One region of the Pseudoalteromonas sp. APC 3250 genome, then DNA from elsewhere that is predicted to be linked to it. Evidence: predicted binding sites of a transcription regulator. Region 1 holds the regulator's gene; each other region holds the start of a gene.
The links. The regulator sigma-54, encoded in region 1, starts transcription at its own class of promoters, with help from an activator protein. The targets are predictions, from matches to a motif close to GTTGGCACGNNNNTNGNNT.
Positions count from the first base shown of each region.

Region 2: a site for sigma-54 is predicted at 6,674-6,692, ahead of dps (DNA starvation/stationary phase protection protein Dps). Genes of this name have one in related genera too.
Region 3: a site for sigma-54 is predicted at 1,512-1,530, ahead of QL986_RS12065 (BON domain-containing protein). Genes of this name have one in related genera too.

Region 1 is NZ_JASDCM010000005.1:84,201-92,501, reverse strand. It holds gene QL986_RS07295 (YgiQ family radical SAM protein) at 1-883, shown strand, start outside; gene mgtE (magnesium transporter) at 961-2,319, opposite strand; gene QL986_RS07285 (HPr family phosphocarrier protein) at 2,459-2,731, opposite strand; gene rapZ (RNase adapter RapZ) at 2,756-3,598, opposite strand; gene ptsN (PTS IIA-like nitrogen regulatory protein PtsN) at 3,618-4,070, opposite strand; gene hpf (ribosome hibernation promoting factor) at 4,075-4,362, opposite strand; gene QL986_RS07265 (RNA polymerase factor sigma-54) at 4,389-5,888, opposite strand; gene lptB (LPS export ABC transporter ATP-binding protein) at 5,958-6,683, opposite strand; gene lptA (lipopolysaccharide transport periplasmic protein LptA) at 6,680-7,219, opposite strand; gene lptC (LPS export ABC transporter periplasmic protein LptC) at 7,209-7,763, opposite strand; gene kdsC (3-deoxy-manno-octulosonate-8-phosphatase KdsC) at 7,760-8,301, opposite strand, start outside.
Region 2 is NZ_JASDCM010000013.1:8,938-17,238, forward strand. It holds gene QL986_RS13250 (MFS transporter) at 1-1,184, opposite strand, end outside; gene QL986_RS13255 (hypothetical protein) at 1,298-2,074, opposite strand; gene QL986_RS13260 (VC0807 family protein) at 2,330-3,040, shown strand; gene QL986_RS13265 (c-type cytochrome) at 3,112-3,555, opposite strand; gene QL986_RS13270 (SulP family inorganic anion transporter) at 4,135-5,877, opposite strand; gene dps (DNA starvation/stationary phase protection protein Dps) at 6,063-6,587, opposite strand; gene corA (magnesium/cobalt transporter CorA) at 6,936-7,892, shown strand; gene QL986_RS13285 (DUF2237 domain-containing protein) at 7,926-8,288, opposite strand.
Region 3 is NZ_JASDCM010000010.1:110,890-119,190, reverse strand. It holds gene QL986_RS12075 (methyltransferase) at 1-61, opposite strand, end outside; gene srmB (ATP-dependent RNA helicase SrmB) at 138-1,364, shown strand; gene QL986_RS12065 (BON domain-containing protein) at 1,604-1,924, shown strand; gene QL986_RS12060 (mechanosensitive ion channel family protein) at 2,671-3,627, opposite strand; gene yaaA (peroxide stress protein YaaA) at 3,747-4,526, opposite strand; gene tal (transaldolase) at 4,745-5,695, shown strand; gene QL986_RS12045 (DUF3545 family protein) at 5,923-6,111, shown strand; gene ung (uracil-DNA glycosylase) at 6,171-6,833, opposite strand; gene QL986_RS12035 (cobalamin-binding protein) at 6,830-7,678, opposite strand; gene cobO (cob(I)yrinic acid a,c-diamide adenosyltransferase) at 7,678-8,277, opposite strand; gene QL986_RS12025 (cobyric acid synthase) at 8,270-8,301, opposite strand, start outside.

The DNA.
Region 1 (8,301 bases):
AGGTGGGCCAACTGCAAATATGTACAAACTGCGTTGTACCAGCAAAAAAGCAGAGAGTACGTGCCGTCGCTTGTCGTGTGTGTATCCTGATATTTGTAAGCATATGGATACCGATCACACACCCACTATCGACTTATATAAAAAGGCGCGTGAGGTTAAAGGGATCAAAAAGATCTTAATTGCTTCGGGCGTGCGTTATGACCTTGCAGTACGTGATCCTCGTTACGTTAAAGAGCTAGTAACCCATCATGTTGGTGGATATTTAAAAATAGCACCCGAGCACACAGAAGACGGCCCATTATCAAAAATGATGAAGCCGGGTATGGGCGCCTATGATGAATTTAAAGCGTTATTTGATAAGTACTCAAAAGAAGCGGGTAAAAAGCAGTATTTAATTCCATACTTTATTTCTGCTCACCCGGGGACTAAAGATGAAGACATGGTAAACATGGCTTTGTGGCTGAAATCGAATGATTTTAAGCTTGATCAGGTACAAAACTTTTATCCATCACCGATGGCCAACGCTACCACCATTTACCACACAGAAATGAACTCGCTTCGTAATATTAAAAATAATACTGAGCAAGTTGCTGTGCCTAAGGGAGCGCGCCAACGTCGTTTGCATAAAGCAATTTTACGCTATCACGATCCTGCCGGTTGGCCAATGATCCGCGAAGCCCTGCGTAACATGGGCAAAGCCAAGCTTATTGGTAAAGGTCCAAATTGTTTAGTGCCAGAAGAAGGCCGAGATGAAAGGCAAACCAAACGCGGTAAAGGCAATAAGGGCGGTCGTCCTGCGCTGACTCGTCATACTGGCTTTAGCCAGTTTAAAAAAGCCAACACTAAGCCTAAGGTAGGTGGTAATCGCCAGCGCGCTAAGTAGCCTTAACTTATGTAAAGTAACTATCGGCTTAAACAAAAACACCGAGTATTGATGCGGTGTTTTTGTTTATAAAAAGATTAAATCAATAACCAAGTCGCAGTACCTAAGAAGGCAAATATACCAACAATATCAGTTACCGTGGTTAGTACCACACTGCCTGCAAGTGCTGGATCTATTTTCATTTTTTTAAGCAATAGTGGGATACTAGCACCCGCAATACCTGCTGCAACTAAATTCATAAACATAGCAAACGCTAAAACACCACCGAGTTTGAAATCCCATTGCCAAAGCGCAACAACACCGGCAATTAGGATAGACCAAACCATACCATTAATCGCACCGATAGCGAGTTCTTTTAATAATAAAAAACGTTGGTTAGTTTGGTTGATATGACCCACCGCGATACCGCGAATAACCAAAGTTAAGGTTTGGCTGCCTGCAACCCCACCCATTGACGGGACAATGCCATTGAGCACAGCAAGAATTGGTAATATAGCTAAGGTGTTTTCAAAAAAGCTCGCCACAATTGCAGCCAGCAATGCAGTTAGTAAGTTTACACCCAGCCAAATTGAGCGCTTTTTAGAGCTTTTCAACACAGGTGCAAAGGTATCTTCTTCATCATCTAAACCCGCTAAACCCAGTAAACTGTGCTCAGCGTCTTCACGAATAACATCAACGATATCATCAATGGTGATCCGCCCAAGCAAGTGTGCGTTGTCATCAACAACCGGTGCCGATATCCAGTTATGACGCTCAAACAATTGTGCAACTTCGCTCTCATCCATTGAAATAGGAATAGACTCACAGTCTTCATCCATTAACTCATGAACAATTTTTTCAGGGGGATTAGTTAATAAAGTACTCAGCGATAGGGCGCCTAAAAAGCAGTTATTTTCATCAACCACATATAAGTCATCTGTACCCTCAGGTAATTCGCCGCGTAAGCGAATATAACGCAGTACCACATCTAGAGTCACATCGGGGCGAATAGTAACGGTATCGATATTCATCAATGCGCCAGCAGAGCGCTCTTGATACGATAAAGCCTGCGTTGCACGTTCTCTATCTTGAATATCCATAGCGCTAACAACATCTTTATAAACGGTGTCAGGTAGGCTACGTAGTACTTCCCCTAAGTCATCATGGCCCATGTCTTCGGTTGCGGCAGCAATGTGCTCGGGTGCCATTTGCGCAATAATGCCCAAACGTACATCTTCAGACAGCTCTTCAAGCACATCACCTTGTACATCAGGATCAACAAGCTGCCAGAGCATACGGCGAATTTTATGCGGGGATGATTCTAAAAGAAGTGCGGTATCACAAGGCGCCGTTTTTGCCAGCATGCGTCTAACTTGAACAAATTGACCACTATTTAGTGACTTAGTCACCTGTTTTAGTTGTTGTAGTGGAATATCTTGTTCTAAAGCTTCAGGCATTGGCGTCCTTAATTAAATTGTATTACATGCTGGAAGGGTATAAATGCTATTCAATTTTAGTTTATCTTACTTTATGTGAGCAAACTAACTCAACCACTATTAACCTAAGCTTAGGATGATGAGTTAATAATGAACTTTTTTATTCTTGCTCATTAAATCGTTGGTCGATGAGTTCACCTATTGCGCTAAGTGCAGGCTCAGCGTCGGGGCCTTCGCATACCACCTTAACTTCTTTGCCTTGGCTGCTTTCGAGTAACATAAGTGCCAGCACGCTATCGCCAGCGGCTTGTTTGTCATCTTGAAATAAAGTGATTGTGGCATCAAATTGCACAGAAAGCTGAGCTAATACTGTCGCCGCTCTAGCGTGTAATCCTAATTTGTTTTTTATTAAAAATGTATTTTCTAACCGCATGACATGTTCTCGCAAGCTTTGATTTTATTCTTGTTCTCGGTGGCGAATTTTTACATTAGGATGACTCATTGCAAAGCTTTCACCAATGGTTTGCGCTAAATAAACAGAGCGGTGTTGCCCACCGGTACAGCCAATTGCAATGGTTAAGTAGCTGCGGTTATTTCGTTCTAAATGCGGCAGCCATGTTTGCACAAATGTTTGAATTTGCCATGTAAATTTTTGCACTATGCTGTGACTTGCTAGGTAGTCTTTTACTGGTTGATCCAGCCCCGTAAGTGGCTTAAGTTCAGGCTCCCAATGCGGGTTTGGTAAAAAACGGGCATCGAATACGTAATCTGCTTCTTTAGGGATGCCGTGTTTAAAACCAAATGACTCAAAGGTAATGATCAGTTGTTTATCTTTTTTTCCGAGTATTTTTTCACGAATAGATTCAGCAAGCTGATGCACACTTAAATCTGTGGTATCAATCATATAATCAGCACGATTAATCAATACATCAAGCAGTTGTTTTTCTTTTTTTATGGCTAAATCAAGCGGCAAAGAATCAATAGATAAAGGGTGGAGACGTCGCGTTTCTGAAAAACGTTTTATTAATGTTTGATCGTCACTGTCTAAATAAAATACCGTTGGTTTAGTAAAACCAGGTAAATATTCGAGTATTTCATTAAATTGCTGTTGCTCTTTAGGTAGATTACGCACATCAACACTCACAGCAATTTTATTATAACTGTCGGAAACGCTGCGCACTAATGATGGTAATAAATTAAGAGGAATATTGTCTACACAATAATAACCTAAGTCTTCCACAACGCGTAACGCCACAGATTTACCTGACCCTGAGCGACCGCTTATAATTATTAATTCCATTTATCACCTTTCTTTATTACTACGATTGACTGACGATAACCTGATACAGTTCGCTATCCGATTTGGCGGCGCGTAACTGTTTACAAAATTCTTTATCATTGAGCTTATCAGCAATCGTGGCTAGCATCTTCAAATGCTGCTGATTATCGCCATCGGGAACAATTAACGCGACAAAAATGTCAACCGGTCGGTTATCAATCGCATCAAAATTAATAGCTGTTTCGCTCACTAAAATCAAAGCAAGGGGCTCTTGAGCTCCACTCATGCGACCATGTGGAATAGCAATGCCTCGGCCAATGCCTGTACTTCCAAGCTTTTCTCTTGCAGTTAATGCATTAAGAATATCTTGTTGTGTTAAATAGGGCAGCTTATTGTGAGCCAATTCACTGATAAATTCTAAAATTCTTTTTTTACTATTAAAAAGGACCGCAGCTTTACTGCAGTCCTGACAGATAAGTGAGCTTAGTTTCATAGTGTTAGTGTCGAGCAAGTTTCTCTTTGTGTTTAATTACTTGACGATCTAGCTTGTCAATGAGCGAGTCTATAGCGGCATACATATCTTGATGCTCAGTAGAGGCAAAAATCTCAGCGCCACTAACATGAACGGTTGCTTCAGCTTTTTGGTTTAGTTTTTCTACATCGAGAATAACGTGCACATTCGTTATGTGATCAGTGTGCCTCTGTAACTTCGAAAATTTACTATTTACGTAGTCTCTAAGCGAGTCGGTAATATCTACATGGCGACCAGTTAAATTCAGTTGCATAAACATTTTCCTCTTTGTTGTACGCCTTAAATCAAACTTTTACGTTGATTAGACGGGGGAATAGCTAGAGATTCGCGATATTTTGCAATGGTTCTCCTCGCTACTTTAATTCCTTGCTCTGCCAATATATCTGCAATTTTACTATCACTCAATGGTTTAGCTGAGTTTTCTGCAGCGATTAATTTTTTAATTAATGCACGTATTGCTGTTGATGAACATTCGCCACCATTTTCAGTACTTACATGGCTTGAAAAGAAATATTTAAGCTCAAAAATGCCACGTGGTGTATGCATGTATTTTTGCGTAGTAACACGCGATATAGTCGACTCATGCATTTCCACCATTTCAGCCACATCGTTAAGCACCATAGGCTTCATAGCCTCAGGACCGTGTTCAAAAAAGGCCTGTTGCTGCTGCACAATACAGTTGGTTACTTTAAGTAGCGTGTCATTTCTACTTTCTAAGCTTTTTATAAACCATTTAGCCTCTTGTAAGTGCGAGCGAATAAACTGGCTATCACCACTTGATTTAACCGTACGCGACATAGCTGCATATTGGCTATTTACTCTGATCTTAGGCATGCTATCTGGGTTTAATTCAACTACCCAACGACCTTTAACTTTTTTAACCGACACATCAGGAATAACGTATTCAGACTCTTCTCTGACAATAGTGTCTGCCGGTTTTGGGCTGAGCGTATGAATCAACGTCATGATTTCTTTAAGCTCATCTTCTTTAAGCTTTGTTTTTTTCATTAACGTGCGATAGTCACGTGCAGCAAGTAAATCAATATGATCGGTTAAGATCATTTTTGTTTCGTTTAAAAAAGGTGTGTCTTTATCAAATTGATTTAGCTGAATACACAAGCACTCTTGTAAACTACGCGCGGCTATTCCCACTGGATCAAATAGTTGAATACGCTTTAGTACCGCTTCTATTTCGTCAAGTTCAACTTCATCTTCGCCGTCGTTTTCTTGGTTAAAGCTTTCTAATATTTCTTCACAGCTAAGGGTTAGAATCCCTGAGTCGTCTACAGCTTCTACAATTGCAATAGCTATCGCTTCATCGGTAGGACTAAACGGCGTCAGTTGAAGTTGCCACATTAAATACTCATGCAGCGTTTCAGTCGAAGAGCCTTGATAAATAGATTCATCTTCTGGCATTGGGCCCGATGAAGAGGCAGGCGCAGCGCTCATATATTCATCCCAAGTAACATCCATAGCCATATCATCGCTAATAGTGTCTTTGGTCATTGCTTCGCCGCTATCTTGCTCATACTCGCTAGGTTTATCGTCAGCTGAGGCACTTAGCGTTAAGTCATCGTTATCGGCTTTTTGTTCGTTTTTACCTGCAGTGTCTTCGCTGTAATCGTGTTCTTCAACTTCAAGCAAGGGGTTGCTATCGAGCGCTTCTTGAATTTCTTGCTGGAGATCCAATGTACTGAGTTGCAATAAGCGAATTGCTTGTTGCAACTGTGGAGTCATTGTAAGTTGCTGGCCCATGCGCAGCTGTAATGATTGCCTCATGTATCTCTAACAATCCTTTTAAATTATTATAATTAATATTAGCAGATGCTTAGTGTAATAACACACATATTAGAGCTTGAACTGCTCGCCTAAATAAACATCGCGTACTGTTTTATCGTTTAATACATATTCTGGAGTGCCTGATGCAATTAACTCTCCATGAGAAACTATGTAGGCTTTTTCACAAACATCAAGAGTTTCGCGTACGTTGTGATCTGTGATAAGTACGCCAATTCCTCGGTTTTTAAGATGCTCTATAATCTTTTTAATATCTAATACTGAGATAGGATCAACCCCCGCAAAGGGTTCGTCTAAAAGGATAAATTTAGGGTTTGCTGCTAACGCGCGAGCAATTTCAACGCGGCGACGTTCACCACCTGATAAAGCCATACCTTGACTATCGCGGATATGCTGAATGCTAAATTCATCAAGTAAATTATTTAAGGTATCTTCGCGTTGTTGTTTATTTAATTCTTTACGTGTTTCTAAGATAGCCATTAAGTTTTGATAAACAGTCAGCTTTCTAAAAATAGACGACTCTTGCGGTAAATAACCAATCCCTAAACGCGCTCGGCTGTGCATCGGTAATAAAGTAATATCTTTATCATCAATTGATATTTTGCCTTTATCGCTAGGCACAAGGCCTACAATCATATAAAAAGTGGTGGTTTTACCTGCACCATTAGGGCCAAGTAACCCCACAATACTGCCAGCTTCAACCTCTAGGCCAACGTTTTTTACAACTTCACGACCTTTGTAGCTTTTAGCTAATAGCTCTGCTTTTAATGTGCTCATGGTTGACCTTTATCATCTTCTTTTTTATTTTCAACAGGGACTAAAATAGTGTGTACACGGTCTGTTGAGTTTTCGTCTTTTTCTGCGCTAATTAACTGCTGCTCGATATCGTAAGTGATACTTTTAGCTGTTATTTTTTGACCTGCTTGAGCAATGCTTGCATCGCCGATTAAGGTTAAAAAACGCAGCGACACATCGTAACGCACTTCATTAGCACTGGCGCTCATTATGGTGCCATCAGCTTGTGTTTCTTCAAAATATGCAGGGCTGCCTGTGGCAATTAATAACTGTTTGTTATCGCCTAGCTCATCGCGTTTATGCACTTCTAAACGGTCAGCTGTGATACGGCGATTACCATGAATAATTTCAACATTTTTCTCAAAAATGCCTACGTTTTCTTTTAATTGACCTTCTTGCTTATCTGCACTAATTGAAATTTGATTAGCAGCGGGGGCTTCAGCAGGTTCAGCGCCATTACTGTTAAAAGCAATTAATAGTGAGGGAACAATTAAAATTTTAAATAGGTTATTGGTCATAATATAGGGTTCGCGTATGGTTAATAAGTTTAATCACCTCGGTTTTTAAATCGGCCTCAAGGCCTTTACCTGTGATTTTTAAATTAGGTCCTGTAATAACGACAGGCTGCTGTGATTGCATGGTTAATAGTTTTATATCAACATTGATGGTCTGGGCGTTGATCGTATCGATCATGGCGTTATCTACTAAGTTTTGAGCGGTTACATTACCCTCTAACACCAGTTGACGGTCGTCGTAGAGGGTGGCTTCATCGGCGTTAATACGCCATGTTTGCTGCTCGTTGTATAAAGTGAATATAGGCTTTTCAAAAAAGGTAAAACCGAGTTGTTGATACAACTCCATTTTTACCGCAGTTACCTTATGGCTCACTTTACCTTGTTCATTATAAGCCGTTTGTTTTAGCTCAATAGCGGTATAATCAGGCTTAGCAATAACTTGTGTTTCTTCGCTTGCAGTAATATCAACCTTAGTAAAATAAGGATACCAGAGCCAAACCATACAGCTTATGAATAAAACGCTCAGTATAATGCGCGCTACATTCATGAACTCGTTCCTTGGCTAGTTAGTGGCTTGTTATTTTCGAGCATAAGTAAGTCTGTCAGCTCTCTTACCGCACCAAAACCGCCGGGCAGTTGGGTTACATAATGTGATAAACGTTTAATAAGTGGATGAGCATCGTTTACGGCAACCGCAAAACCGACTTGCTCCATTACTGGCATGTCTGGGCCATCATCACCTATATAAGCAATTTGCTCATCGCTAAGCGCTAATTTTTGTTTTAATTCTTGATAGGCTATGAGTTTGTCTTCTTGGCCTTGATATATATGTTGTACGGTTAAACTGCTCATACGTTGCTGCACTATATGAGAATGGCGCCCGGTGATCACGGCGACTTCAAAACCGCTGTTAATCAGGGCTTTGATACCAAATCCGTCTTTGGTGTTAAATGCTTTGAGTTCTTCACCTTGGTTTCCAAGGTAAATACGGCCATCAGAAAATACACCATCAATATCACAAATTAATAGCTTTACTTTTTTTGCGCGCGCCTTTGCATCATCACTTAGCGGTTGATAGAGATCTT
Region 2 (8,301 bases), on a different contig from region 1:
AGTGGTGAGTTAGTTACATCGGACGTACCGACTACATAATCACTGGGTTCAGGCTGCTCTACTTTTTGTTTAGAATTAATAAACGTGAGTAATAAATACATGGTTACGGTTAATAGCGAAATAGACGCATACAATGCTTGGTGACCAAAGTAGCTCATGATCTGTGCGTTAACTGTTGAGCCTATTGCCGCACCAGCGCCAAAAGCAACCAATAACGCTGATGACACGCCTACGCGTTCTTCGTCTTCAACTCGCGAATTGGCCAATGCCGAACAAAGCGGATATAAAGTAAAGGCAAACAAACCAAATATAAAGGTGAGTATGTAAGCAATTAACTGTGAGCTTGGTAATAAAAACAATGCCAAACTCACAATGCCTATGGCTATGGCATTAGTACGAATTAATAAACTACGGCGAATACGGTCAGAAAGCATGCCCATTGGCCACTGGGCTAGCAGGCCGGCTAAAATAGTTAGCGACATAAAAATAGCAATTTCAGCGGCGTTAAAGCCTGATAGCTTAGCAAAAATAGGTGCTAGACCATAAAAGCTACCATTGATAATGCCTGCAAAGTGCACCGCAGTAAGCGATTGTGGCACTTTTTTAGCGTAATCAAATAGGCTCATTTTTATCGGTTTTAAGGGTTTTGGGTGAATTCTGCGGGTGATAGAAATAGGAATAATACCGATTGCTAACGCCATGCAGACTAAAAATAGCGGCGCATAACCTAACTCAGGAAATTGTGCGAGCGCTAATTGCCCTAAAATCATCCCCAAGTATGAAGTGATCATATAAAACGAGAATACGCGGCCGCGTGATTCGGGGGCTGACTGTTCATTCAGCCAGCTTTCTAGCACCATGTAATTACACATCATACCTAAGCCAACAAAAAGCCTAAGGCCTAACCATATATAAAGATTATCACTCACGCCGTGAGCAGCCACACAGGCTGTCACTGCAGCAGTACTGGCGGCAAAGGTTCTGATGTGACCTACCGATTTAATAAGATGATAGCCAAGTTTTGAACCCAGTAATAAGCCAAGGTAATAACACGAGGTCATTAAGCCTATCCAAAACGTAGACGTGCCTTGTTTACCTAAATAAAGCGCTAAATAGGTAGTAAGTAAACCGGTACCAATAATTAAAAATAAATTGGCAAAGTACAGTGACGGAAATGATTTCATTAAAATGCAAATTATGAGCTAAGACAACTAGATACTAGAGCAAGCGAGAAGGTTTTCCAAGCTGTAAAAGGGAGTTTTATATGGCGCAACCCTATGCAGGCTTTAAATAGAGGTTAATGAATAAAATAATCATTTAATAATATTTTCATTTCACCGTTTTGCAGATATTCGGTAATTTTTTTGTTTATTTTTTCAAAGTCTTTTTTATAGCTTGGGTGGCAAATAATATTATCGTTAATGCTCACCGGTGAGTAGTTATTACTATAGGGTAGATGGGGGTGTATATTTAACGCTTTATAGGCAAAGTTAATATCGGGGTAAAACGCTAATATTAAGTCTACTCGCCCGAGTAATAAAAGTTGTAAGCTTTCCATTTCGCTATTTACTTCAATTACTATTTTGGCTTTTTCTTTTATTCTATCTAGCTCACGACTACTGGGCACCCCTCGAACAATGCTAATAATATCGCTGTTATTAATTTGGCCTACGTTTGAAATAACTCGCTTTGGGTTATTAGAAACCACTTTGATCAGTGCTTTGTTAAAAGGTGTGCTGTGTAAAATGTTTTTAGGTAATGTAATCCCTTCTGAGCCATCAAAGGTGTCCTCACCTGGTGCATAGCAAGCAACAGTTTGTTTTAAAAACTCAAGCTTAGCGCGTTTCATTGGCATGACTTCAATTATGTATTGATCACTCAGTTTTGTATCTGCGAGTGCTTTGGTTAATAACGCATGATAAACCCCTTGGTGTTGATTATTAGCAGCGTGTTGAAACAGTCCACTTAATTCGGCAACAGCAATAATTTGTTTGGCAGCGGCCTTTTGATGCACACAAACCATCAATAAAAATAACCAAAAGTACGATGTAGATAAATACTTACTACTGAGCATGACTTTAAACTAATTTATTTTTTGTAGCTTTAATATAGTCTTTGAGGGCTGAAAATACGACTGGTGATTTAATTAACGCCTCAATTTATACCTATATTACTGCAGAGTAAGCGCGACATAATAAAATAATATGACTAAGTGCCATGCTAGAATAGCGAGCGTATTGCGGGTATTATGCAAAGAAGCAATGTTTAGCATTATTTATTCCACATTAGGGGAAATTAATGGCAGCAGTAATATTTTTTGGAACTAAAAATGACCAGTAATAATCAAGCTACAAATAAGCGTAAAAAAAATAATCCGCTTATCGAAATAGTCTTTAATATCATCATCCCTTCAGTCATTTTAATGAAGTTTTCTGGCCCTGAATATTTAGGCAGTGTGGCTGGTTTAATTGTCGCGCTTATATTCCCCATTAGCTATGGGATTTATGATTTTATTAAAGCTGGCTCATTAAACTTCATCTCGCTTTTAGGCTTTTTAAGTACTTTGCTTACCGGTGGTATTGCCTTGTTTGAGCTAAACGTTGAGTGGTTAGCTATTAAAGAAGCAGCTATTCCGGCAATCATTGGTTTTACCGTGCTGATGTCGGGTTTTTTTGGTAAACCCCTGCTAGCCAAACTTTTATTAAACTCACTTTTATTTAAGCTAGATACTATTTACGATGCCTTAGATGCACGAGGCAATACACAAAGCTTTAAACAAAAAATCACCAATGCTAATTACCTCTTAGCGCTGACCTTTGTGTTTTCATCTACGATGAATTACATCCTTGCTAAATGGATTGTTACCAGCCCTGCAGGCTCCGTTGAATTTAACGAACAGCTTGGCGAAATGACGTTACTGAGTTATCCGGTAATTGCTATTCCGTCTATGCTCATGCTCATTGGTATTTTTGTTTATGTAATTAAAGTACTGACTAAATTAACCGGTATGAAGTTTGAAGACATGGTTAATGCTGAATAGGGTTATCCATAATCTATAATAAAAAGCCGTTGTTTAATAACGGCTTTTTTTTGATGTTTACTTATAAGTATTTATTTGTAATCAGAGTACTTCGTTCTATGATAAGGAATAAGCTTATAATTTGGTTGTAAAAAGGTCACTAAATCAGTGAGTTCAGAAACGGTCATGGTGTCGTTAAATACCGTCATTTTAGATGCTCCATCGGGGGTTCTAGCATCAGCTCTGTAAGGCCTTGAAAAGCGGTGAGAAGGGTTAATAACCGATGTAACTAACTCAGCATAAGTGACTATTTTGGTTTTATTAACGCCTAGTCTGATAGAAATATCGTCATGTTTTTTTATACTGTCATCTTCTACGCCTGCAAGTGTATGGCATGCCAAACACTCATACTTTATAAAAACGGCTTTACCTTTTTCAGCATTTCCCTCTGGTAAGCTAAATCCTCTTGGAGAATCAACGCCTCTATCGCAACCTGCAAGTGCAATTAAGCATAAAATTATTAATGTATATTTCATGGTAGCTCCTTTGTCTTTCATTGGTTTAGTGTGCGGCAATTGATAAACCATAGCCATAAACAACTTATGGCTAATTAGCTAAAACTAAAAGCGACCGCATTAGCGACTAAACTATGTATTTACTGCGCTGTATGATATTTGCATCTGGCTATTGTTTGTATTTTTAAGGTTTAGTAAGTAGCAAGAAAAGGCAATAAGGCTACGCTTATTATTAAGTGTTGATTTATTAAAATGCTTGAACACTCTATTGTTTTTATAAAGAGTCATTCACAATAAATGACTCATCTAGGGTCTGTTGACCTTTCAAGGTTAAATTTGCAGCAGTCTGTTTGGTATTTAGGCAAGACAGAGCCTATGTGGTGTGGTTATTCCCCATAAATAGGCGATAACGTAGCATCAATGCCAAACAGGCGCTGCCCGAAGGGTTCTGCCTAGGGACGATTTACTCTTTATTACTCGGTTTTTACTTAGCCCACTAGGTTACAAACCTCGCGCCGCGATTAAACCGCCCCTAGTTTGAACAAATTTTAATCCACAAAGGTCAACAGACCCTAGTGTAGTTGAGGAAAAATAATAACCCTAATTATTACCTGCATTTATCTCTTCGGAGTTTTGCGATTGAAACATCGTAACCTCGTCGACATGCTGACTGACGCTGTTTTTTTGTAAGGCAATGTATAAGTCTGAATGAATATAAATACCGTCTTTACCTGAGGCGATACCAGCGGTTTTAAACCAAGAAAGTAGCTGGCGTTTTCTTCCCGCTAGCTCTAATCGAATACCTCGTTTTTTAAATATCACATCTAGGTCTGCGAGCATGGCCATAACGCTTAAATCAAGATGAGTGAAGCAGGGCACAGCATCAATAATGACACATTGTGTGTCGTCTTTTTGTCTTGCATATTGCTCTAACAAGCGGCGTTTAAAATAACTGGCATTAAAATAGGTTAAAGGAGAATTAAAGCGATATATAAAAACCCCTTGTACTGCTTTGGCTTTATCTGTTTCGTCTAAGCTTCTTACTACGCCTTTTATATCCACACCTAAAATGGTGTCTGATGGGCGCATAACAGTTCGAATAAATTGAAATAACCCTAGTAATACAGCAAGGGTAATTCCTGGTATAACACCAATAAACAGCACAGCAAAAAGTGTGGCTGAGGCTAAGTAAAATGCCTGCTTATCTTTAAATTTTAATTGCCAGACTGCCTTTAAATCAAGCAGGTGAACAGAGGCAATTATTAATACAATCCCGAGTGCAGCACTGGGAATAAATTCAAGCGGCGCCGTTAAAAAAAGAGCGATAACGCCAATAATAGCGGCAGCTATAATCGAAACTAATTGGGTTTTTCCGCCAGAGTCGTCGTTTACGGCTGTGCGTGAGTCGGCACCACTAACGGCAAAGCCTTGTGATAATGCTGACGCTAAATTAGCGATGCCCAAGGCTCTAAATTCTTTATCGGCATCGATGTCGTAGCCATTCTTTGCTGCAAAGCTTCGCGCTGTTAGCATCATGCTGACAAAGCTAACTATGGCTAAGTTGAGTGCCGGTACAACAAGTTCTCGAATAATACCCACATCAAATACTGGGGTGTTAAACACAGGCAAACCACCGGTTACTGTGCCTATGGTTTTTATTTCAAACTGCTCTAAATTAAATAACCAAACGAATACCGCACCTAGTGCAATGGCAAACATAGAGGCTGGCCATGTAGGTTTTAAGCGCTTTAACACAAAGTAAACGCCGAGGGTAAATAAAGCCATTAGTAAGGTGGGAATATGAGTTTGCGATAAATACGTAGGAACGCCACCTAAACGCTCAAGCAAGTAGCGCTCATCAAAGGTAAAGCCAAATACTTTAGAAAACTGACCAACAATAATGGTAATAGCCACACCGTTTAATAACCCCATTAAAATTGGTTTAGATAAAAAGTCGGCTAATACACCTAGCTTAAAGCGGCTGGCAATAAAGCACCAAAAACCGGTCATTGCGGTCATGGTGATCACTAATTGCCAATGTTTAAAGCTATCGCCTGCAGCGAGTGGAGTAACAACTGCAGCAATAACCGCACATGTTGCGGCATCAGGGCCAATAATAAGCTGTTTAGAGGTACCAAAAAGTGCATAAAGCATCATAGGTAATACGCAAGAATACAGGCCAACTGCAGCATTAACGCCTGTAAGTTGCGCATAAGCTATAGCAACAGGTAAAGCAACGGCTGCAACCGATAATGCCGCCCTCACATCATCAGAAAACCATTGGCGTTGATAATTAAATAAGGTGTGTAAACCTGGCATAAAGCTATATAGACGCGACAACACTTCAAATTCCCTGCTAATAATTAGGAGTCGATAGTAAGTTCTCTTTAATAATAAGTATAGTAACTAAACGTGTTAGATGCGCTAAATAGGGGGATTTCTAGTATATTAATAAGAGGAATATAGTTTAAAAACAAAAAAGCCCAGCAAGTTACTGGGCTTTGTAAGTCAAATGACTGCTTTAAAAATTAGCTGTTCAATTGACCAGTAGATGATTCTATGTGGGCGCGAACAAACCACTGATATTGCTCAAGCTCTGCAAGTTGCGCAATGATCATATCTTCAGATACCGGATCAAGCTCAGCAAGTGATTCTATGGCTTTACGGTGATCACCGTTAACGCCGTTATATACTTTGTCTAATGCGGCTAAGTGTTCAGTTACTAAGCCTTTACCTATGGCGTAATCTTCCCATGTACGACGCTCAACAATCGATTTTGGTGTGCCAACTGGGACGCCGCCTAAAGTGGCAATACGTTCTGCTATGGTGTCGGTCATTTCACGGACGGTTTCTACTTGTGGGTCTAGCATTTCATGTACGCCAATAAAGTTTGGACCTACTACATTCCAATGAATATGTTTTAAAGTTAGCTGTAAATCAATTAGCGCTACCATGCGATTTTCTAGTACAGATATTGCTTTATTTGCTGATTCGTTTTCTACACCGGGAGCGGTAAATTCAGCGACTTTATTTGCATTATTACTGTTACTCATGATTCCTCCTACTATTTCAAAAATAGTGCTCGCTTTACTCTAGTGAGTATTTAAATTGCGATAACGAACACCTCTTGTATTTATAGAAGCAATCGTCATGCCGATAGTGACATAGTTTTAACTAACTGAAAAATAGCAGTTTAATTTTTATTTATAGTACTTGATAAAGCAGCAAGATTAAGTGCATATGAAAAATATGCACTTTTTTGTAAATTCTGCAAAACAGCAGTACTTTAAAGTGTTAGCGAATAGCGTGCCCTTTATAGTGGTTATAATGAAGGTATTATCATTGTTGATTAATGTCCTGTTACATATACTCAACTTAAAGATTCATTAAAGGAGAAGTGTATGTTGAGATTTTTTTCCATCGAGCAAGGAGTGATCAAAGAGTTAGAGCCTTTACCTGATACCCCTGTTGAAGTATCCATAAAGAATGCACATTGGATTGATACTATTAATCCAACACCGCAGGAGCAAAATGCGCTTGCAAAAACGCTCAATATAACTTTTCCAGATTCGGTAGATGTAGAAGAGATTGAAACGTCGTCAAGGTGCTTTATCGATAATGAAGGTTTACATGTGCATGCATTGTTTATGTCACCTAATGAAGGGCGATTTAATACTGTAACGGTAGCTTGTTTGTTGCAAAACAATTGCTTACTTACTATTCGTGATGAGGAATTGGCTGATTTTAGACTACTGCGCTTAAGAGCGCGAAAAGGTCAGGTGGCATGCGATACAGCAAAACAATTATTAATCACTTTATTTGATCAAAAAGTTGAAAACCACGCGGATATGCTCGAAGACATGCACCATCAATTAGAGAAGCTCAGTGCTTATGTACTTGAAGAAGATAACTCAGACTTAGAAGAGGCGGTTGGTCGCATAGCTCGCTTAGAAGATGCTAATGGTAAAGTGCGTTTATGTTTAATGGATACGCGACGCAATATTTCGTTCTTAATACGCCGTATAGGCGCGCAAAATGACGAGCGCGAATCTCTTCGAGAAATTGTACTCGATATAGAAACTTTAATGTCGCACTGTACCTTTTTGTTCGACAAGGTGAACTTTTTGATGGATTCAACACAAGGCTTTATTAATATTGAACAAAATCAAATTATTAAAACCTTTTCTATTGCCTCAGTGGTTTTCTTACCGCCTACAGTAGTGGCTAGTGTGTATGGTATGAATTTTAATATAATGCCTGAGCTACAATGGGAATGGGGTTATCCATTTGCAATTGGCATTATGTTGCTGTCGGGCTTTGCCCCTTATTTATTTTTTAAACATAAAGGGTGGTTATAATACTTTAATATTGCAAGCTGAGCGCTCAAATCATTACCCAGTATATTGATGTGCTTTTAATACTTCAAGGGGAATAATATCTAGCGCTTTTTGGTTTGTTGCTTCAAGTACAACAGGAGGAGCAACATTTGCAGCAATGGCATGATACCAACGAATCGCACATAAGCACCACTTATCGCCAGCTTTTAAGCCCGCAAAATCATACAAAGGATTAGGGCTAATTAAATCGTTACCTTGCGCCTTAGAAAATTGCAAAAATTCGTCGGTCATAATGGCGCACACACTGTGATTACCAAAGTCTGAATCTGGCACATAGCAAAACCCTTCGCGAGTATAGCCGCCATTGCCACAACATAGCTGTAGGCGAGTTCCCAATACATTTAATTGATTAGCCATATGACAAATTACC
Region 3 (8,301 bases), on a different contig from region 1:
AGACCTTCATGGCGCACTGGTCGTGCTCAACCTTAAATTGTTTAAATGCAAAACCAGACATTTTTTCACCTTTTCATTCACCAAGCAGGTTTAAGTGCGTATAATTAACGGCAATTGTCCCCTATTTTTGACACTCTATGCAATTTTCTGAATTTGATCTTGATGATAAGCTACTCAATGCTATTAATAAAATGGGCTATGAAACCCCCACTAGCATTCAACAACAAGCCATTCCTGAGGCGTTGCAAGGACGCGATATTTTAGCGTCGGCACCAACAGGTACAGGTAAAACGGCGGCATTTTTAATTCCGGCAATTCAATATTTAATGGATTTTCCGCGTCGTGATCCGGGCTTTGCACGGGTATTAATTATGACCCCAACGCGCGAGCTTGCTTATCAAATTCATGAACAATGTGAGTTACTTGCAAAACAAACCCAGTTAAAAATTGGGGTAGTTACCGGTGGTATTAACTACGGTACACACAAAGAAATTTTTGAAAATAATAACGACATTTTAATCGCCACACCTGGGCGTTTAATGGAATATTTAGAAACCGAAAACTTCCATGCAGAAAACGTAGAAATGCTCATTCTTGATGAAGCCGACCGCATGCTCGACATGGGTTTTCGTAAAGAAATGCTGCGCATTTGTGATGAAGCTAAAAACCGTCGTCAGTGCTTTTTATTCTCAGCTACTCTTGAAGGTGACAGCGTAGAATTATTTGCAGAGCGTATTTTAAACGACCCGGCTCTGCTTGAAGCCGAATCATCACGCAAAGAAAAAGCTAAAATACATCAATGGGTTCATTTAGCCGACGACTACCGCCATAAACTTGAGCTATTAGTTAACACCTTAAACGGCCCTGATGTTAGTAAAGCGATTGTGTTTGTAAAAACTCGTGAGCGCCTTGAAACCCTTATTGGTGAACTAACCAATAACGGCGTTAAAGCTGCGTGGCTACGTGGTGAAATGCCACAAGATAAACGCATGAAAGCGATGGAAAATTTCCACAGTGGCAAAACCCGCATTTTAGTCGCGACCGATGTAGCCGCGCGTGGTATTGATGTAGCTGATATAAGCCACGTAATTAACTTTGATATGCCTCGCACTGCAGATGTTTACGTACACCGTATTGGCCGTACAGGCCGCGCGGGTAAAAAAGGCATAGCGATTTCACTCATTGAAGCGCACGATATTGGAATCCTTTACAAAGTAGAACGTTACATAGAACAGAAGCTAAAACGCCGTGTATTTAAAGGATTAGAGCCAAAGCATAAAGAAGCCAAGCCACCAGTCAAAAAGCGTAAAGATCCAGTAAAAATGAAAGCGAAGAAAAAAGCCAAAGCTAAAAAGAAAAAATAGCTTTAGCTTTAACACATTTAATTGAGCCGACGTTTGTCGGCTTTTTTGTGGCTTAAAAACAGTGAGTAAGCTATTCATAGTAATATGTAAAAAATACTTAGCTGAATAACTAATTAATAAAATAGTAATTTATTTCAAATAGTTAATCTTGGAATGAAACTTGTAACCCTATCGAATATACGAGTATTAAAACGCCGAGTAATGGCATTGTTTTTTAGTAACACACTAAGGATATAGTTATGAGTCGCATTAAATTTACTATCGGTTTTATTTCGTTTTGTTGTTTATTTTTATTAGCCTCTGCTTTTAAAGTCAGTGCAGCAACGCATTTAGCTGTAGTTAGCAGTGTGGCTACACAACCTAATTTACAACAATCTATTACTCATGAATTGCGCACTAACCCAAATTTAAAGTTAGAAAAACTAAACGTACACGTTAATGACGGTGACGTTGAACTTAAAGGCGAAGCCAATAACGGTTTTGAACGCGCTCTTGCACAAAAGTTTTTAGAAAATATGGATGGGGTTAAAATCATTCATAACAAAATTAGTGTCATTTAATATAACTTTTTCTTAACTAATACACTTAACTTATCCCTCAGCGCTGCGTGTTTCTCCAACACAAGCGGCGCTTTTTTTATAGTTTGCACAATATAATTCACTGCAGAGCATATTCCCAAGCCAGTTTAAATACTTAATTAAAAGCCTTTTAGTTTACGCACCAATCGCGACGCTCATTGCAGCTGCTTATACTTTTGAAACCTTTGTTTATAGACACTTATTATAAAGAGCTTACATCAAGCTTGGGCTCTAGTTCGGTTGATTAAATAATCTATTTTGAGATGAGAAACCTTATCGATATAGTTTTCTAATTGAGGCGTTTTTAAGGCAGTTAGCGCAAGGCTTTAATTACTTCAGATTATCAATTGGGTCTGTTGTTCTTTCAAGGTTGAATTTGCAGTAGTCTGTTTGGTATTTAGCCAAGGGTTTTGCCCAGGGACATTTACTCTTTGTTGTCTACATGGATGGTGGTAAGGAGCGTGAGCTGGACGCGGAAGCTTTGCTCGGTTTTTACTTATTATTACATGGATGTAAGCCAGTAGAATAACACAGGAGCAGTTATCGAGCCCACTAGGCAACAAACCTCGCGTCGCGATTAAATAGCTCTTAGTTTGAACTAATTTTAATCCGCAAAGGTCAACAGACCCTTATATTATTTATTATAAAAAGCGCGTTTTAATTTGTAAAAACGCGCTGATAGTCAGTAACTATTTCCCAATGCTTTTACCTTCGGGGTTTTAAATTATTTACTCACCTTGGCTTGCATCAGTATTATTGTCACCCTCTTTATTTGCTGACTGCTGATTTATTTTATCGCTTATCATGGCATCGAGTTTTTCACCGCCCTTAATACCAAAATCAAGGGTACGAATAGGAAACGGAATACTTATATCAGCGGCATCAAGTGCTTGCTTTACGGCCACAACTCCTTTGTGACGCACTGTCATAAAATCAGGCTCACCGGGGTATTTGATCCAAAACCACACTAACAAGTTTATACTGCTATCACCAAAGCCTTCGGCATAAACAGCGGTTTCATTTTTGCGGATCACAAAGTCAAATTGGTTAATTTTGTCGACGATGACCTCACTGGCTTTTTCTATGTCGTCAGCGTAAGAAATACCCACCGGCACTTCTATTCGTCTTACTCCTAAGGTGCTGTAATTACGCAGTACATTTCTAAATAGTATTTTATTAGGAACCAGTATCAACTGCCCGTAAAAGCTCTCTATTAGTGTGTTGCGCAAGTTTATTGAATGCACTGAACCAAACACATTATCGGTCTCGATAACATCACCCGCTTTGAACGGTTTACGAATACCCATAGCAATACCCGCAATTAGGTTTTCGGTCATATCTTGAAAAGCAAAACCAATGGCAAGACCAACAATACCTGCACCCGCAAGCAGTGACGTAACGGTACTTTTTAAGCCCATAAAATCAAGGGCAATAAAGACCCCCACACTCAGTACAATAACTTTAAAAATGGAGGCCATTAAGTCAGCAATTTGAGTAGAATCGAGCGAGCGACGCAATACTTTTTTCATTCCTTTGCCTGCAAGGCGGGCAATAAATGAAAATATAATCGCAATAATCACCGCGACTATAAAGTTAGGGATATGACTTATAACAACATCAAACCAACCGCCGAGCTTCTCTTCTATTAGTTTTTCGGCTTCTGTAATTGAGGGAATTGAGAGCATTTATTTTATACCTTAGTTTCTATTAATAACCTAAGGTTTGCAAAAATAGCGCCAGTATAAAAAAAGCCATGCAATGCATAGCTTTTTGGGTATGTGTTTAGCTGCAAATAGCGCTAAATTTAGCTTTGCTCTTCGCGCAAAAATACCGGTTCAAGTTCTTTAGTGGTTGCTTCTGAGCTAAAGTAATAGCCGGCCACAGTAAACTCTTTGAGTTGGCTTAATTGAGTCACTTGATTTTCAATGATGTAGCGTGCCATCATGCCGCGCGCTTTTTTAGCGTAAAAGCTAATCACTTTATATTGGCCGTTTTTACAGTCTTTAAAGTGTGGTGTAATAATGTGTGCGTTCAGCGTTTTTTTATCTACTGCTTTAAAGTATTCGTTAGAGGCTAGATTTACTAAGTATTGTGCATCTTGTGCCGCTAATACGTCGTTAAGTTTATTAGCAATAACACTGCCCCAAAACTCATATAAGTTTTTACCCCGACTATTTTCAAGTTTTGTACCCATTTCTAAGCGATAAGCCTGCATTAAATCAAGCGGCTTTAATACTCCGTATAATCCCGAAAGTATACGTAAATGGTCTTGAGCGTAATCAAGCTGCTTAGTAGTGAGGGTATTAGCATCTAACCCGCCGTATACATCGCCGTTAAAGGCAAGCACGGCCTGTTTAGCATTATCGGTAGTGAATGGTTGTGCCCACTCACTGAAACGCGCTGCGTTGAGGCCTGCGAGTTTATCGCTAATTTTCATTAAACTGCCAATTTGCGCAGGAGTTAGTTCACGGCATACTTTCATGAGCGCTTCGCTGTGCTCAAGTAATTCAGGTTGAGTGAACTTATCTGTTGCGGGTGGCGTGTCGTAATCAAGATTCTTTGCTGGTGAAATAACAGTGATCATAGTTAGCTATTGACTTGTAAATTATTTAATGTCAATTTCAACATTAAATGAAACGAAAAGCACGTTTTGTTTAAAATTATCCTACCTAAAACTCAACCGTTACCGTTTTTTTATTGATAAGGACATAAGACCTATCAAGCATTGTCACACTGTTGCAGTATAGCTATATTAAGGTAGTTTAGATTTTCTTTTAACTTGCTTGGAATGAGGAAAAGCAAATGACTAGCGCTCTACAAAGGCTTAAACAACATTCTTCTATCGTGGCCGACACGGGCGATATAGAAGCCATAAAAAAACATCAACCTGAAGATGCGACTACCAATCCATCGCTACTTTTAAAAGCGAGCGAGATTGAAGCTTACAAACCTTATCTAGATAAAGCATGGCAGTATGCAAAAGAAACAGAGCAGCAGCCTGCAAAACAGCTAGAGCTGGCTTGTGATTATTTTGCTGTATTACTTGGAAAAGAAATTAGTGAAATTGTACCGGGTTATATTTCTACCGAAGTTGATGCACGTTTATCATTTGACACCCAAGCAACAATTAATAAAGCACACACGCTATTGAGCCTTTACGAAAAAGAAGGCGTAAGCAAAGACAAAATTTTAATTAAAATAGCGTCAACATGGGAAGGTATTAAAGCGGCTGAGCAATTAGAAAAAGAAGGCACTAAGTGTAACCTTACTTTATTATTCAGCGATGCCCAAGCGCGCGCCTGTGCTGATGCAAACGTATTTTTAATCTCTCCATTTGTTGGCCGTATTTTAGATTGGCACGTGGCAAACGGTATGGAAAAACCAACCGATCCGCTTCAAGATCCGGGTGTGCAATCTGTACGTAGCATTTTTGAGTTTTACAAACGTCACGACTACAAAACCGTAGTTATGGGCGCAAGCTTTCGTAATACCGGTGAAATTATTGCACTTACAGGATGCGATAAGCTAACAATTAGCCCTAATCTTTTAGAAGATTTGGGTAATTTAGAAGGTGCTGAAGAATACTTGCTAGCAAGTGATATTACTAAAGAGCCAAAACCTGAGCCACTTAGCGAAACACAGTTCCGTTGGTTACATAACCAAGATGCCATGGCGACTGAAAAACTCGCTGAAGGTATTCGCTCATTTGCAGATGCACAGGAACAATTAGAAGCACGCTTTAAAGCGATGTAACTAACCGCTGTTTTAAGAGTTTAAAAACGTCGCTTATTGCGGCGTTTTTTTATACCTGCAATTTTATTTTAAATACTCGCCTTGCCCCCATTTAAGTGCTGTTCTCATTGATCTTCATCAAAATACCACCCATTAGTAACAGTTTCGTCACATTTATATTCTATTTTATTAATAGCTGTGGTATAGATACTGCCGAGGTTCAAAAAGTGGTCAATAGGAGATAATCAATGGATAGCCTAAACGAAATAATAGAGATATTAGAAGATTCTGATACATCGAAAAAAACCTCTCAAAAAAATAAAAAAAGAAAATGGCGCGAAATAGAAGCAATAAAAGATAAGCAACGTTTGCGCAAAGAACTACTGGAGCTTGACTATTTTGCAGATAGTGTTGCTATTGATGAGTTAGAGTTTTAACCAACATAAGCAACTAAAAAGGCTTTCATAAATGAAAGCCTTTTTTAATGCCTATTACCCTATACCTGCCAATTAATGGGCTGCGCCCCTTGCCCTATTAACAGTTCATTGGTTTTGGAAAAGTGCTGGCAACCAAAAAAGCCGCGATGCGCTGAAAGCGGCGAAGGATGAGGCCCTGCCAATACATGATGGCGCTGGCGATCAATACTTTTACCTTTTTTTTGTGCATGTGCGCCCCATAAAATAAACACCACACCTTGGCAGTGTTCATTTATATGAGCAATCACATTATCGGTAAATTGCTCCCAACCTAAGTGTTTATGGGAATGGGCTTGCCCTTGCTCTACGGTTAATACAGTATTGAGTAAAAATACACCTTGCTCTGCCCAGCCTTGTAAATAGCCGTGTTCTGGCGTGGTAAAGCCATTAATATCAGTTACTAACTCTTTATAAATGTTTTTAAGCGAAGGCGGGAGCTTTTTAACCTCAGGCAATACTGAAAAACACAAACCATGCGCTTGCCCTTCTCCATGGTAAGGGTCTTGACCTAATATAACCACTTTAATGTCGCTAAGTGGAGTTGCATCAAATGCGCTAAACACCTGTGATTTTGGCGGATATACAGCAGTGCCTTCGGCTCGTTTATTCGCAATATATTCAAGGGTTTGCTGCATATATGTTTGGCTAAGTTCATGGTTTAAAAAAGATGACCAGTTGCTCATAATTGACTCTTAATAAATTCTCTAGATATATCTACTTTGTCACACATCTGCGCTAATCCATCCAACATTCTGGGGGTAAACCGATGTAATAAATCAGCATTGACACTAATAAACTGCTCATACTTTACCGCAGGAATTTCAGGCCACTGCTGCCAATTTACCGTAGGCATTACCCTTTTTGATTTTTCATCGGGAATAATAATAACTTGTGGCTTAGTAACTATCACGTTTTCGATGCTAATTTGTGGGTAATCTGTGTCGCTGTTTGCAAATACATTGGTTACTTGGCACGTTTCGATTAACTGATTGATCCATGTATTTTTTGATACAGTCATCATAGGCTCAGGCCACAACTGATAAAACCCAGTAAGCGTGGTTTTATCTTTCTGTGTAACTTTAATTGCGTTGAGTTTGGCCGTAAATGTCTCGGCTACTTGTTTACTTTGCTCAATATGACCCGTTAATTGACCTAGTTTTAGTATTTCCGAAGCAACCCCTTCAATAAAGCGCGGATCACTTAAATATAATTCAATTCCTAAACGCTTTATTTTTGCTAAATCTTCAGCCTGATTACCACTTTTCCACGCAATCACCATGTCAGGTTTTAGCATGAGTAACTTTTCAATAGAAATGCCATTGTAGCCACCAATACGCTCAATTTTAGTCGCCTCTTGCGGGTAATCTGCGTAATCCAACGTGCCCACTATTAAATCACCCGCCCCAATAGCATATAAATTTTCAACTATGTGTGGTGCTAAAGCCACTATACGAAGCGGCTTGTCAGCTAGGGCTTGAGGTACATTAACAGCAAACAATAACAGCCCAAAAACAATACGCTTGAACATTAGTAATCAAAGCCTTTCAATGCTTTTACGCCCGACTCAAACGCATGTTTTACATTACGTACTTCACTTACCGTATCGGCAAGCTCTATTAAGGTGCGATGCGCAGCACGACCAGTAATAATTACCGATTGCATAGGCGGTCTATTATTTACAGCAACAACCACTTCTTCAAGGTCGATATAACCATAGGTCACCATATAGGTGAGTTCATCGAGTAGTACCACATCGATACTGCTGTCGCTTAGCATCCGCTTTGACTCTTGCCATGTTGCTTGCGCTGCCGCGGTATCGGCCTCTTTATTTTGCGTATCCCACGTAAACCCGGTGTTCATAACAGCAAATTCAACCCCAGCACCTTGCAGTAAATTACGCTCACCACACTCCCATGTGCCTTTAATAAACTGACATACCGCAGCTTTTTTACCGTGCCCAACACAGCGTGCAACCACGCCAAAACCAGAAGTCGATTTGCCTTTACCGTTACCAGTAATAACCTGAAAAATGCCTTTTTCTCGTTGCGCTGCGGCTACTCGCGCGTCAACCTGTTCTTTTACTTTTTGTTGACGCTGTTGGTGCTTGTCGTTAGTTGATTCAGTCATTGTTATGTCCTTGATAAATTTTAA